One region of the Pseudoalteromonas sp. 2CM36K genome, then DNA from elsewhere that is predicted to be linked to it. Evidence: predicted binding sites of a transcription regulator. Region 1 holds the regulator's gene; each other region holds the start of a gene.

Evidence for each region. The regulator sigma-54, encoded in region 1, starts transcription at its own class of promoters, with help from an activator protein. The targets are predictions, from matches to a motif close to GTTGGCACGNNNNTNGNNT.
Region 2: pdsR (proteobacterial dedicated sortase system response regulator) is a predicted target of sigma-54. The motif match lies at 1,427-1,445, and genes of this name have one in related genera.
Region 3: MTN97_RS09150 (LiaF domain-containing protein) is a predicted target of sigma-54. The motif match lies at 1,852-1,870, and genes of this name have one in related genera.
Region 4: MTN97_RS00370 (P-II family nitrogen regulator) is a predicted target of sigma-54. The motif match lies at 1,407-1,425, and genes of this name have one in related genera.

What each region holds. Positions count from the first base shown of each region.
Region 1 is NZ_JALNTK010000028.1:33,863-37,271, reverse strand. Features, by position in the region: gene rapZ (RNase adapter RapZ) at 1-150, opposite strand, end outside; gene ptsN (PTS IIA-like nitrogen regulatory protein PtsN) at 170-622, opposite strand; gene hpf (ribosome hibernation promoting factor) at 627-914, opposite strand; gene MTN97_RS15845 (RNA polymerase factor sigma-54) at 941-2,440, opposite strand; gene lptB (LPS export ABC transporter ATP-binding protein) at 2,774-3,409, opposite strand, start outside.
Region 2 is NZ_JALNTK010000026.1:9,981-13,389, forward strand. Features, by position in the region: gene MTN97_RS15215 (marine proteobacterial sortase target protein) at 1-650, opposite strand, end outside; gene pdsO (sortase-associated OmpA-like protein PdsO) at 676-1,401, opposite strand; gene pdsR (proteobacterial dedicated sortase system response regulator) at 1,630-2,325, shown strand; gene pdsS (proteobacterial dedicated sortase system histidine kinase) at 2,319-3,409, shown strand, end outside.
Region 3 is NZ_JALNTK010000012.1:76,483-79,891, forward strand. Features, by position in the region: gene suhB (inositol-1-monophosphatase) at 1-528, opposite strand, end outside; partial or broken gene MTN97_RS09145 (VOC family protein) at 765-1,099, shown strand; gene MTN97_RS09150 (LiaF domain-containing protein) at 1,146-1,817, opposite strand; gene MTN97_RS09155 (BON domain-containing protein) at 2,131-2,700, shown strand; gene MTN97_RS09160 (YqaE/Pmp3 family membrane protein) at 2,765-2,923, shown strand; tRNA gene MTN97_RS09165 (tRNA-Ile) at 3,202-3,278, shown strand.
Region 4 is NZ_JALNTK010000001.1:79,131-82,539, reverse strand. Features, by position in the region: gene MTN97_RS00375 (ammonium transporter) at 1-1,011, opposite strand, end outside; gene MTN97_RS00370 (P-II family nitrogen regulator) at 1,021-1,359, opposite strand; gene MTN97_RS00365 (S10 family peptidase) at 1,711-3,228, shown strand.

The DNA.
Region 1 (3,409 bases):
TTTATTATAACTGTCGGAAACACTGCGCACTAATGATGGTAATAAATTAAGAGGAATATTGTCTACACAATAATAACCTAAGTCTTCCACAACGCGTAACGCCACAGATTTACCTGACCCTGAGCGACCGCTTATAATTATTAATTCCATTTACCACCTTTCTTTATTACTACGATTGACTGACGATAACCTGATACAGTTCGCTATCCGATTTGGCGGCGCGTAACTGTTTACAAAATTCTTTATCATTGAGCTTTTCTGCTATCGTGGCTAAGGTTTTTAAATGCTGCTTATTGTCACCATCAGGTACAATTAAGGCAACAAAAATGTCGACCGGTCTGTTATCTATCGCATCAAAATTAATAGCCGTTTCGCTCACTAATATAAGTGCAAGAGGCTCTTGTACACCACTCATACGACCATGTGGAATTGCAATTCCTCGACCTATACCTGTACTTCCAAGCTTTTCTCTTGCAGTTAATGCGTTAAGAATATCTTGTTGTGTTAAATAGGGCAGTTTATTGTGAGCCAATTCACTGATAAATTCTAAAATTCTTTTTTTACTATTAAAAAGGACCGCAGCTTTACTGCAGTCCTGACAGATAAGTGAGCTTAGTTTCATAGTGTTAGTGTCGAGCAAGTTTCTCTTTGTGTTTAATTACTTGACGATCTAGCTTGTCAATGAGCGAGTCTATAGCGGCATACATATCTTGATGCTCAGTAGAAGCAAAAATCTCAGCGCCACTAACATGAACGGTTGCTTCAGCTTTTTGGTTTAGTTTTTCTACATCGAGAATAACGTGCACATTCGTTATGTGATCAGTGTGCCTCTGTAACTTCGAAAATTTGCTATTTACGTAGTCTCTAAGCGAGTCGGTAATATCTACATGACGACCAGTTAAATTCAGTTGCATAAACATTTTCCTCTTTGTTGTACGCCTTAAATCAAACTTTTACGTTGATTAGACGGGGGAATAGCTAGAGATTCGCGATATTTTGCTATAGTTCTCCTCGCTACTTTAATTCCTTGCTCTGCCAATATATCTGCAATTTTACTATCACTCAATGGTTTAGCTGAGTTTTCTGCAGCGATTAATTTTTTAATTAATGCTCGTATTGCTGTTGATGAGCATTCGCCACCATTTTCAGTACTTACATGGCTTGAAAAGAAATATTTAAGCTCAAAAATGCCACGTGGTGTGTGCATATATTTTTGCGTAGTAACACGTGAAATAGTCGACTCGTGCATTTCCACCATTTCAGCCACATCGTTAAGTACCATAGGCTTCATCGCCTCAGGACCATGTTCAAAAAAGGCCTGTTGTTGCTGCACAATACAGTTAGTTACTTTAAGCAGTGTGTCGTTTCTACTTTCTAAGCTTTTTATAAACCATTTAGCCTCTTGTAAGTGCGAGCGAATAAACTGGCTATCACCACTTGATTTAACCGTACGCGACATAGCTGCATATTGGCTATTTACTCTGATCTTAGGCATGCTATCTGGGTTTAGTTCAACCACCCAACGGCCTTTTACTTTTTTAACCGACACGTCAGGAATAACGTACTCAGACTCTTCTCTGACAATAGTGTCTGCCGGTTTTGGGCTGAGCGTATGAATCAACGTCATGATTTCTTTAAGCTCATCTTCTTTAAGCTTTGTTTTTTTCATCAACGTGCGATAGTCACGCGCAGCCAGTAAATCAATATGATCGGTTAAGATCATTTTTGTTTCGTTTAAAAAAGGTGTGTCTTTATCAAATTGATTTAGCTGAATACACAAGCACTCTTGTAAACTACGCGCGGCTATTCCCACTGGATCAAATAGTTGAATACGCTTTAGTACCGCTTCTATTTCGTCAAGTTCAACTTCATCTTCGGCGTCGTTTTCTTGGTTAAAGCTTTCTAATATTTCTTCACAGCTAAGGGTTAGAATCCCTGAGTCGTCCACAGCTTCTACAATTGCAATAGCTATCGCTTCATCGGTAGGGCTAAACGGCGTCAGTTGAAGTTGCCACATTAAATACTCATGCAGCGTTTCAGTCGAAGAGCCTTGATAAATAGATTCATCTTCTGGCATTGGGCCCGATGAAGAGGCAGGCGCAGCACTCATATATTCATCCCAAGTAACATCCATAGCCATATCATCGCTAATGGTGTCTTTGGTCATTGCTTCGCCGCTATCTTGCTCATACTCGCTAGGTTTATCGTCAGCTGAGGCACTTAGCGTTAAGTCATCGTTATCGGCTTTTTGTTCGTTTTTACCTGCTGTGTCTTCGCTGTAATCGTGTTCTTCAACTTCAAGCAAGGGGTTGCTATCGAGCGCTTCTTGAATTTCTTGCTGGAGATCCAATGTACTGAGTTGCAATAAGCGAATTGCTTGTTGCAACTGTGGAGTCATTGTAAGTTGCTGGCCCATGCGCAGCTGTAATGATTGCCTCATGTATCTCTAACAATCCTTTTAAATTACGGTCTGTTGACCTTTGCGATTAAAATTTGTTCAAACTAGGGGCGGTTTAATTGCGGCGCGAGGTTTGTAACCTAGTGGACTAAGTCAAAACCGAGCAACAAAGAGTAAATCGTCCCTAGGCAGAACCCGAAGGGCAGCGCCTGTTTGGCATTGATGCTGCGTTATCGCCTATTTATGGGGAATACCACACCACATAGGCTCTGCCTTGCCTAAATATCAAACAGACTGCTGCAAATTCAACCTTGATAGGTCAACAGACCTAAGTATGATTAATCTTAGCAGATGCTTAGTGGAATAACACACATATTAGAGCTTGAACTGCTCGCCCAAATAAACATCGCGTACTGTTTTATCGTTTAATACGTATTCAGGAGTGCCTGATGCAATTAACTCCCCATGAGAAACTATGTAGGCTTTTTCACAAACATCAAGTGTTTCGCGCACATTATGATCTGTAATAAGGACGCCAATGCCACGGTTTTTAAGATGCTCTATAATCTTTTTAATATCTAATACTGAGATAGGATCAACCCCCGCAAAGGGTTCGTCTAAAAGGATAAATTTAGGGTTTGCTGCAAGCGCGCGAGCAATTTCAACGCGGCGACGTTCACCACCTGATAAAGCCATACCTTGACTATCGCGGATATGCTGAATGCTAAATTCATCAAGTAAATTATTTAAAGTATCTTCGCGTTGTTGTTTATTTAATTCTTTACGTGTTTCTAAGATAGCCATTAAGTTTTGATAAACAGTCAGCTTTCTAAAAATAGACGACTCTTGCGGTAAATAACCAATCCCTAAACGCGCTCGGCTGTGCATCGGTAATAAAGTAATATCTTTATCATCAATTGATATTTTGCCTTTATCGCTAGGTACAAGGCCTACAATCATATAAAAGGTGGTGGTTTTACCTGCACCATTAGGGCCAAGTAACCCCACAAT
Region 2 (3,409 bases), on a different contig from region 1:
TACACAGGGCTTAACCAACCCTGTGGAGTGAACAAAGGTGCATTAGCGCTTTTTATCGCATGTGTATCTTGATCATCGTTAACTTCCCCTGTTATTGCATGATAGCGTGGCGTAATTGTGGTTGGAAAATGAATAGCAAAGGTTCCGTGTTGGTAATCAATAATCTCTTGATACTCAAGCGTTATAACTATTTCTTCTCCTGGCCCTACATTTGCCACATTTGTAATAAACATATTTGCACGCTGCTGTCGCAGCAATGAAGCTTGTTTGCCTGCTTTTTTGGCAGCTTGGTACTGTTTTTCAGCTTGGCGTTTTTTTGTTATTTTACCTTTGATAACTCGCTCGCCAATACGCATGGTCATTGCTTGCACGGCGCTTTCATCGGGTAAAGGAAATATATAACGTGCATTTACTGCAAAAGGATTTTCATTTATGTAGTGCTGCGTTACTACAACATGATTAATTAGTCCTGTTAGGGTCATTTTTGCATCACTTTTTAAAATAACCCCAGGATTAACCGCCACTCCTTGGCTATCAAACAAGGATAGTTTTGGCGACTGTGCATGGCTTTTAAAGCTGGCCAAAAGCACGATAATAATAAAAATAAAAAGGCTTACCTTGGTAAGCACTTTGGTGGGTTTACTCAACATAAATCACTCCCTCGAACGCACGCTGTTAATTGCTTGCTGTTTGATTACTTGACTGATTTAGCGCACGGGTAGTGAGAGTAACGCGTCTGTCAAAAAAGTTATCTTCAAGGGTGTTACTGCTTGCTATGCTTTGCTGCTCGCCAAATGCTTGTGCGCTTAAACGTGTATGGCTTACACCTTGTTTAATTAAGTAACTTTTTACGGCGTTTACTCTGGCTTTTGAAAGTAATAAGTTTGCTTGCTCTTCACCACGCTGATCGGCAAAGCCACTTAAATCAAGTGCGAGTTGTGGCTGGCTTTTTAATAACGCAACTAATTGATCAAGCTGCTTAGCAAAATGAGGAGCAATATCGCTAGAGCCTGTTTTAAATTGCACTGTCATCGCCAATAAATTATTAAGTTGTGATTGCGTTAATTGCTCATTCTGCTGAGCCAATAGCTCAAGTTGCGCTTCTAAGTGACTGTTATGATTAAGAACATGTTGGTAGTCGTTGGTTTTTTCTGCCATAACTGTTAAAGCTTGTTGCTGCTCGGCAATAGTTTGCTCAGCCACCTTGGCATCGCCAATTAAGCCACCAGCAAATGCACCTACAAACGCGCCAATAGGCCCACCAACAACGCCACCAATAATGGCACCGGTGCTCAGGCCGACTATGGTTTCCTTTTTTGCTTCTTTCGATGGAGTATCCGCGGCAAAAGCAGGAGTGCAAAAAGTACTAACGAGTGTGAGTGCGATTAATGTTTTCTTCATGATTTATTCCTTACTATTAATAATGGTTGGCAAGCTATTGGTTGGCACTTGCGTTGTATCTGTAATTTCAATAGTTGTATTAAAACACCATGAAGTGGCAACAAAGGGGATCAAAAATGGCAAACTGCTGAGCAATTGTGGCAAAAAAATGGCAATTGTGTTTTTAACCGTACTTAGCGCAAAAACTTCGCTATAGTGCGCCTAAGTCAATATGAGTAATTAATAAAAATGAAGAAAATAGCCATCATTGAAGATGAAACCGCAATCCGCGAAAACTACATAGAAATGCTGAGCGCTCAAGGCTATCAGGTGAGTGGTTATGAAAACCGCCCTCAAGCAGAAGCGGCCTTTAAAGAAGCGCTTCCCGATTTAGCCATTGTTGATATTGGTTTAGGCCATGAAATAGATGGTGGCTTTTTACTGTGCCAAACACTGCGTTCACTGTCTAAAACCTTACCGATTATTTTTTTAACCGCTCGCGACAGCGAAATAGACACCGTATGCGGCCTGCGCATGGGCGCCGACGACTACTTAACCAAAGACATTAGCTTAGCCCATTTAGCTGCGCGTATTGGCGCACTATTTCGCCGTATGGAAGCATTAGAGCAACCCGCCGATGCTAACGCATTAATAACTCGCGGCCAACTAACGCTCGATATGCAACGTATGCAGGTGCTTTGGCAACACCAGTTAGTTGATTTAACCGTAACTGAATTTTGGATGCTGCATTCACTCGCTCAGCGACCAGGACACGTTAAAAGCCGTAACGATTTAATGAGTGATGCTAAAATTTATGTAGACGACAGCACCATTACCTCGCATGTAAAACGTATTCGTAAAAAGTTTATAGCACTCGATAGCCAGTTTGACTGTATAGATACCGTGTATGGCATGGGCTACAGGTGGGAGCAACCCACATGCTGAGGTTTGGCCTACGCAGTAAATTTATCCTACTTTCGTGCTTTTTGTTTTTGTTGCCATGGCTTGGCTACGAATATGTATGGGAAATGGAAAAGTTTTTACGCCAAGGCCAAGAAAAAACGCTCGTAGGCACCACTCGCGCACTGGCCACGGCCCTGCACGAACGCCCCGCTTTATTTGACGAACAAACCAACTTTTTAGATCAGGTGGTAAAAGGTCGCGATCTCTATGCTTATAATTTAAAAAGCCCGATTCAGCTCGATGGCAAACTCAACGACTGGGACGCTTATCAATCGCTGTTTTGGCTTTATGATAAACGCTACTTACAAACAGCCAATGATAACCATCAACTGAGCAACTTATCTTTTAGCCATATGGTAGGTAAGTTTGATAATTACTTATATGCTGTATTTAAAGTCACAGATGACACTGTAATTTACCGTGCTAAAAACAGCCTCAGCATTACCAATAATGACTATGTAAAAATTGGTCTAAAAAATCCTGATGGACTATTTAATACTTATATTATTGCTCCGCGCCAAGATGGCTGGGTCAACGCATTTGACGCCAACAGTAAAATGCCTTTTACTAAAATTCAGGGCTTTTTTAAACAAACTGAAACTGGCTACAACCTTGAGCTGCGCTTTCCTTTGAGTATGCTTGGCAATAAACTGGGGTTTGCCATTGCCGATGTTGATAGTAAACAGCCAAGCCAAACACTTAATATTATGTCTACATCCAACTTAAATAACCCAAATGATTTGGGCTCAGTACTGGTGCCCTCCCCTGAAATAAACCGTATATTAAAAGGCATGGGTCACAGCGGCAGTCGCATTTGGGTGGTCGATAATCATCACCGTGTTTTAGCGCAATCGGGCAGTATTCAAAATGCCGATGGCGTATGGGCTGATGGACTAAAAAATCAAGCGCCAAAAACCGCATGGCAACGCTTTGAACAAACCTATTTGCATCCTTTGTACTATAAAATTTTAACCCGTCCCGAAGATGAGTTTATAGACACCCTACACGATGTCGCCTCAATGCAAGGCACTCATTTAGCCAAAGCACTCAAAGGTCAACCGGCATC
Region 3 (3,409 bases), on a different contig from region 1:
GAATAATGCTTTAAACGCTTCAGAATAGGCATCTAAGTGGTGTTTTTGTTTGAAAGGGAAACCTGTTGCAAGAATAGAACCTGCAAGTTCAACCGTTTTAGATACACGTAAACGTTTGCTATTTAACTGTGCGCCTTGACCACGAGAAGCGGTGAAAAGTTCGCCTCGAATTGGATCGTAAATTACGGCTTGGTCTAAACGACCTTTAACTTTAAGTGCAATAGATACTGCGAAATGAGGGATACCCTTGATGAAGTTAGTTGTGCCATCAAGTGGGTCAACAATCCATTGGTAATCAGCATCCTTACCTTTGTGTTCGCCTAACTCTTCACCAACGATGCAGTGATCAGGGTAAGAACGTAAAATAGTGTCACGAATTACGGCTTCGGCTTCTTTATCAATGTTCGTAACTAAATCATTAGTGCCTTTTTGTTGCACTTCAACTTTTGATAAGTCTTCACTTGCACGAAGAATAAGCTTGCCTGCGTTACGCGCAGCGCGAACCGCAATGTTTAACATTGGATGCATGGTATTACCTTTGGGTTGTAAAAGAACGTTTATATATTTAAGCCGGCGTATTTTAGCGGTTTTTGCCATAAAGTAAACCATAAAGCCTAAATACTTGTGAGTGTTTTTTGTACAGGTATGATCTTTCAATATATTTATTGGAACGAAAACAGGCAATAAATTTGTAAATTAGCGCTTTACCTAAAGTTAACTTGAGGTTTTATGATGTTCTATATTCAATTAATAGGAAGAAAGTTATGAAATTAGAACACGTAAATTTAGTTGTTAGTGACATAAACGCCATGCTTAAGTTTTACCAAGCAGCGTTTCCCTATTGGTCAATTAGAAGTGTGGGGGAAGGGGAAACTGCGACCTATCAGGACATCAAGTTGGTTTGGCACACTTTGCCTATGTAACCAATAACTTAAATGCAGTAATAGCGCGCCTAAAACATGCGGGCTTTGCAATAAGTAAAGAAGGTGCTGTAAATCCATTTAGAAAAAAATTTTATTATATTGACCCTGCAGGGTTTGAGGTTGAGTTTGTAGAGTACATGAGTGATGTACCTAGTGAACGAAATAACGACTTATAATATGAATGAAGCCAACTATTATGGCTTCATTCAATGTTTAGCATATTTAATAATGTTTACCATTCATGCCAAGTTGAGTTTTTAGATCATTTGCAAAGTTAATAAATTTTTCTTTAATAGTGCGTTTAACTTTAACTTTAACTTCCACAGAGCCTAAAACAGTTTTTCCTTCAATGTGAATCGTTGGCCCTTGGCGCTTATTTAGTGACACTGTTTTATTTTCAAAACTGCCTAAAATACAAAACATTTTAGAAACTACATTAACGTGCTCAGGTACATATATTTCTTCGCTGCCAAAATAACAATTAACGTGAATAGTGACATGTTGGTGGGTAAAAATAGCATCCGTAAAATCAAGATTGACTGACCCCATGTAGTTTTCTATGTAAATGTTTTGAGGAACTACCCATTGGCCGCTTCGTTCACTCGAACCAAGAATGCTTCTTAATGTAAGTGGCTCTTCATCAGTCTCATGCTGCGCGCTATAATTAGGTGCAAATTGAGAGTGCTTTTGCGCCTTATATTGCTGGTCAGTATTTAAGGTTAAATCTTCAACGAGATCCATAAGTGCTTTATTGTCACTCGCTGCCATGGCGTCGTCTAAGCGCCTTTCAAATGCTTCTACAGAAATAACACCATGGCTGTAGTTATAAATGAGCTGATCAATCACTTGCTCACGAACTTGCTCAATAGGGCGGTCTTCAATTTTAACAGACATTTAAATTATCCTTTTATGGTTGCTGGTTATTTCAAAGCAAGCCTTATACCAAATACTAAATTGTTTAAATTCAGTGGTTTATGATTTTTGGTTTTTGATTCTTTATTATATTAACGACAGATTAACCAAATATACAATTATTTAGTAAGTTTCGCTATTCGAGAAACTTTTACGCAATAGTCTGTAAATGTTTACTTAGTAGGTTTAAGCCAATATCTACTATTTTAAAATAACCTATTGAAATTAAAGGTTAAAAAATGTTGGCCCGATGCTCGCATTAGCTTAAGTGTCTTTAATCAAAAGGAGAACGATTATGAAAACATTTAATAAGTCTATGATTGCAGCCCTAGTATTAGGAACAACCGCAATGGGCGCTCAGGCAAGCAGTTGGGAAAACGAAAGCAAAGATGCTTGGATTGATGGGAAAGCAGAAACAGTATTGCTTATGAACACCAATCTAAATAACTTTGATATCAACACGGACGTAAAAAACGGCAAGGTAATGCTAACAGGTAAAGTAAACAGCGAATTAGATAAAGAGCTTGCTGAAGAACTCGTGCTAAGCCTAGATGGTGTAACTGACGTTGAAAACAGTCTAACTGTGGTAAAAAACACCGACATGAAGAAGCATGACTCTAAAATGATGGGTAACGACACTGAAAGTGATTTAACCGATGCTAAAATCACTACAGTGATTACAACACGTTACTTATTTGATTCTGAAGTAGGTGGTACAGACATTGATGTTGATACTGATAATGGTGTGGTAACTCTAAAAGGTACAGTTGAGTCTGATGCTGAAAAGCAATTAGCGATGGAAATTGCTAAAAACGCTGAAGATGTTCGCAAGGTAGTGGATGAATTAACTGTTATTGCAGAATAATACACTATACTAAAGCCCAGCCCTGCTGGGCTTTTTGTTTTGCTAACATTATAAGGATTAAATTATGGATATCATTAGAATTATTTTTTCTATTTTATTACCACCACTGGGTGTGTTTTTACAGGTAGGACTAGGGATGCATTTTTGGTTAAATATTTTGCTAACCTTACTCGGCTATTTCCCTGGATTAATTCATGCGATTTATATTATCGCCAAAAAATAACACTCTATCGCAGTAATACATTTAATACTGAGTTGCTAATTGCCATCGTAAGGTATGTGTATTAGTTACTCAGACTACTATTATTTAATGAGTTCGTTTCCTCAACGTCACCATCAATAAATCTAAAAGCTTACTATTTGAGCAGTTAGCCCTTTGATTGTTAAAATAAAGCTTTTTGCTAGTGACAAGCCCCTAAAAACTTTTTATACTGCAACCCGCTTTAGTCGCTCTGTGGCTAAACGCTTCAAAAAATTAACTGCTTACAGTTATACAAAAATGGCCCCTTAGCTCAGTTGGTTAGAGCACACGACTCATAATCGTTAGGTCCCCAGTTCGAGTCTGGGAGGGGCCACCACTTTTACACGCTTTCCAAGTAATGAATCACTAACTAAAAATAATTATCTTCCTCGCGGACGTCCTACGGATCGGATTTAAGTAAATGCTAACTTTAACTAACATGCTTAAACCATCCGTTAAAAGCAGTAC
Region 4 (3,409 bases), on a different contig from region 1:
CACGATACCTAGGATGCCACACACACCATGAACAGAAATAGCACCCACGGGATCATCTATCTTCGCTTTGTCCAGTGCGACAATACTAAGTATCACTAATGAGCCACCTAGTAAGCCAAATAAACACGCCATTAGTGGTGATGGTGATAATGGGTCTGCAGTAATAACCACTAAGCCTGCAAGTGCACCATTAAGTACCATGGTTAAATCGGCTTTGCCCCATAAAAGTTTACATAAGAACAAGGCTGAAATTGCCCCCATAGCTGCAGCAGCATTGGTATTAAGTAATATTTGACCTACCGCTGTTGCGTTTTCTTTATCTGAAATTAATAACTGTGATCCGCCGTTAAAGCCAAACCAACCCATCCATAAAATAAACGTACCCAATGTAGCAAGTGGCAAGTTTGAACCTGGAATTGGGTAAATTTCACCATTTTTACCATATTTACCTTTACGTGCACCCAGTAGTATTACACCCGCAAGCGCTGCAGCCGCACCCGTTGCATGGACAATTGCAGAGCCTGCAAAATCAACAAAGCCTAATTCAGATAAGAAGCCGCCACCCCATGTCCAGTAACCTTCAATTGGGTAAATTAATCCTGTAAGTACTACTGTAAACACTAAGAAAGCCCATAACTTCATACGCTCTGCTACGGCGCCAGATACAATAGACATGGCCGTTGCAACAAACACTACTTGGAAGAAAAAGTCAGATTCTAGTGAATGATTAGCATCTGCCGCTTGGCTACCTATTAGCCCACCAAACGAAGGAATAACGCCGCCTTCAACATTATCTACGTACATAATGTTGTAGCCTATCAACAAAAACATAGTACACGCGATAGAATAAAGCGCGATATTTTTAGTTAGAATTTCTGTGGTATTTTTAGAGCGCACTAAACCCGCTTCTAACATTGCAAAACCGGCTGCCATCCACATGACTAAGATGCCAGACATTAAAAAGTAAAACGTATCGAGCGAAAACTTCAGCTCTATAATTGTATTTTCCATGTTGCCCCCTTAAATTGCATCATCATCAAGCTCGCCAGTACGAATACGGACGATTTGGTCTAGGTCGTAAACAAAAATTTTGCCGTCACCAATTTTGCCCGTTCCAGCGACTTTGGTAATGGTTTCTACAACGCGTTGGCAATTTTCACTACGAGTAGCAATTTCAAGTTTAATTTTAGGTATAAAGTCAACCTGATATTCAGCACCACGGTATAACTCAGTATGCCCTCTTTGACGTCCAAATCCCTTAACGTCAACCACTGTCATTCCTTCGATGCCTAAATCAGCGAGTGCTTCACGCACATCATCTAGTTTGAATGGCTTTATTATTGCACTGATCATTTTCACAAAGGCCCCCTTAGGACGCTAGCTTGTTATTGTATTTCCTCTATACAATCCAACCTTTGTGCCATTTTTAAATTAATAATAAAAACATAAACTTAAAAAAATAAATAATATATAAAACAAAAAAGCGCACCATTTAGGTGCGCTTTTTTTATGCAAAATGCAGGATTGGTGCGATATCAATGAAATACAAAGAAGGCGTTTAAAAAAAGTCTAACTATTAAACAAAGTTTATTCTTAACAGAGGTGGTTACTCGCTAACTCAACGATTATTATCGGCAGCTAGTCTCAATACTTTTGTTTTTTACTCAAATATCGCTATAACTGCAGTACATAAAATAAAAAGGGTCACTTATGAAATTTAGTCGAAGTCTATTTTTACCCATTGCCGCTATTGCGCTCACCCTAAGTAGCGCCTCGTTTGCCGATAATCAACGTCGTATTGATATTGACAGTAAAGTGGTTACCCAGCACAAAGCAAAAATAAATAATGAACGATTTTCTTACACAGTAGCAACTGGCACACAACCGGTATGGGATGACAAGGGAGACGCCATCGCAACCCTTCAATACACTTACTACACGCGCGATAAGGTCGATGATAGAACAAAGCGCCCATTACTTATTTCATTTAATGGTGGCCCAGGCTCAGCGTCAGTTTGGATGCATTTAGCATACACCGGCCCACGCGTTTTAAAAATTGACGACGAAGGCTACCCTATTCAGCCTTACGGTGTTAAAGATAACCCTTATTCGGTTTTAGACGTAGCCGACATCGTTTACGTAAACCCTGTAAACACGGGTTATTCGCGTGTCGTTGAAGATAAAGATGGTAACCTTCTACCAAAGGATAAACAAAAAGAGTTATTTTTTGGTGTGAATGCCGATATAAAATACCTAGCAGAATGGCTTAATACTTTTGTATCTCGAAATGAACGCTGGCGCTCTCCAAAATTTTTAATTGGTGAAAGCTATGGTACAACGCGTGTATCAGGCTTAGCGCATGAGCTACAAAATAGTCAGTGGATGTACATTAACGGTGTTGTACTCGTTTCACCTACCGATATTGGCATTAAGCGCGATGGTCCTGTAAAAGCCGCTAATCGCCTACCTTACTTTGCAGCTACAGCGTGGTATCACAAAGCACTAAACGCCGATTTACAAGCAAAAGACTTAGACGAGCTATTACCAGAAGTTGAACAGTTTACTGTTGATGAGCTTATTCCAGCGCTTGCAAAAGGCGGTTTTATTGCCCCAGATGAAAAACGTCGTATTATTAAAAAAATGGCCGAATATGCAGGTCTATCTGAAACATTTGTTAGCCAAAATAACTTAGACATCCCGACACAATTTTTTTGGAAAGAACTATTACGTGAACGCGGAAAAATGGTTGGTCGTCTGGATTCTCGTTATTTAGGAATTGATAAACGCGATGCCGGTGAATCACCGGATTACTGGGCAGAGCTTACATCGTGGCTGCACTCTTTTACCCCTGCAATTAACTACTACCTGCGTGAAGAGCTTAATTACAAAACCGATATCAAATATAACTTATTTGGTAACGTTCACCCATGGGATAGAAGCGGAAACAATACAGGTGAAAACTTGCGTTTAGCTATGGCTCAAAATCCGTATTTAAATGTGATGGTTCAAGCTGGCTATTTTGATGGCGCAACAAACTACTTTGATGCTAAATACACAATGTGGCAACTAGATCCAAGTGGCAAAATGCAAAATAGATTAAGCTTTAAAGGCTACCGTAGTGGTCATATGATGTACCTACGTCATGCAGATTTAGAAAGCTCTAACAACGATTTACGCGAGTTTATAAAACAGTCTATACCTAAAGACGGTCAATCCGCTAAATACTAACGATTATGCGCTTATAACAATTAAAAAAGTGACCACTCAGGTCACTTTTTTTGTATATAACTGAGGTCACTAGCTATGCGTGCAATTACCGGTGCGAATGACGGTTGGCTTTGCTGTGTACTGCTTTGTCGTGAGTATTTCAGCTTGATTTTACACATTTGTAACAAAACACAAAAGCGAT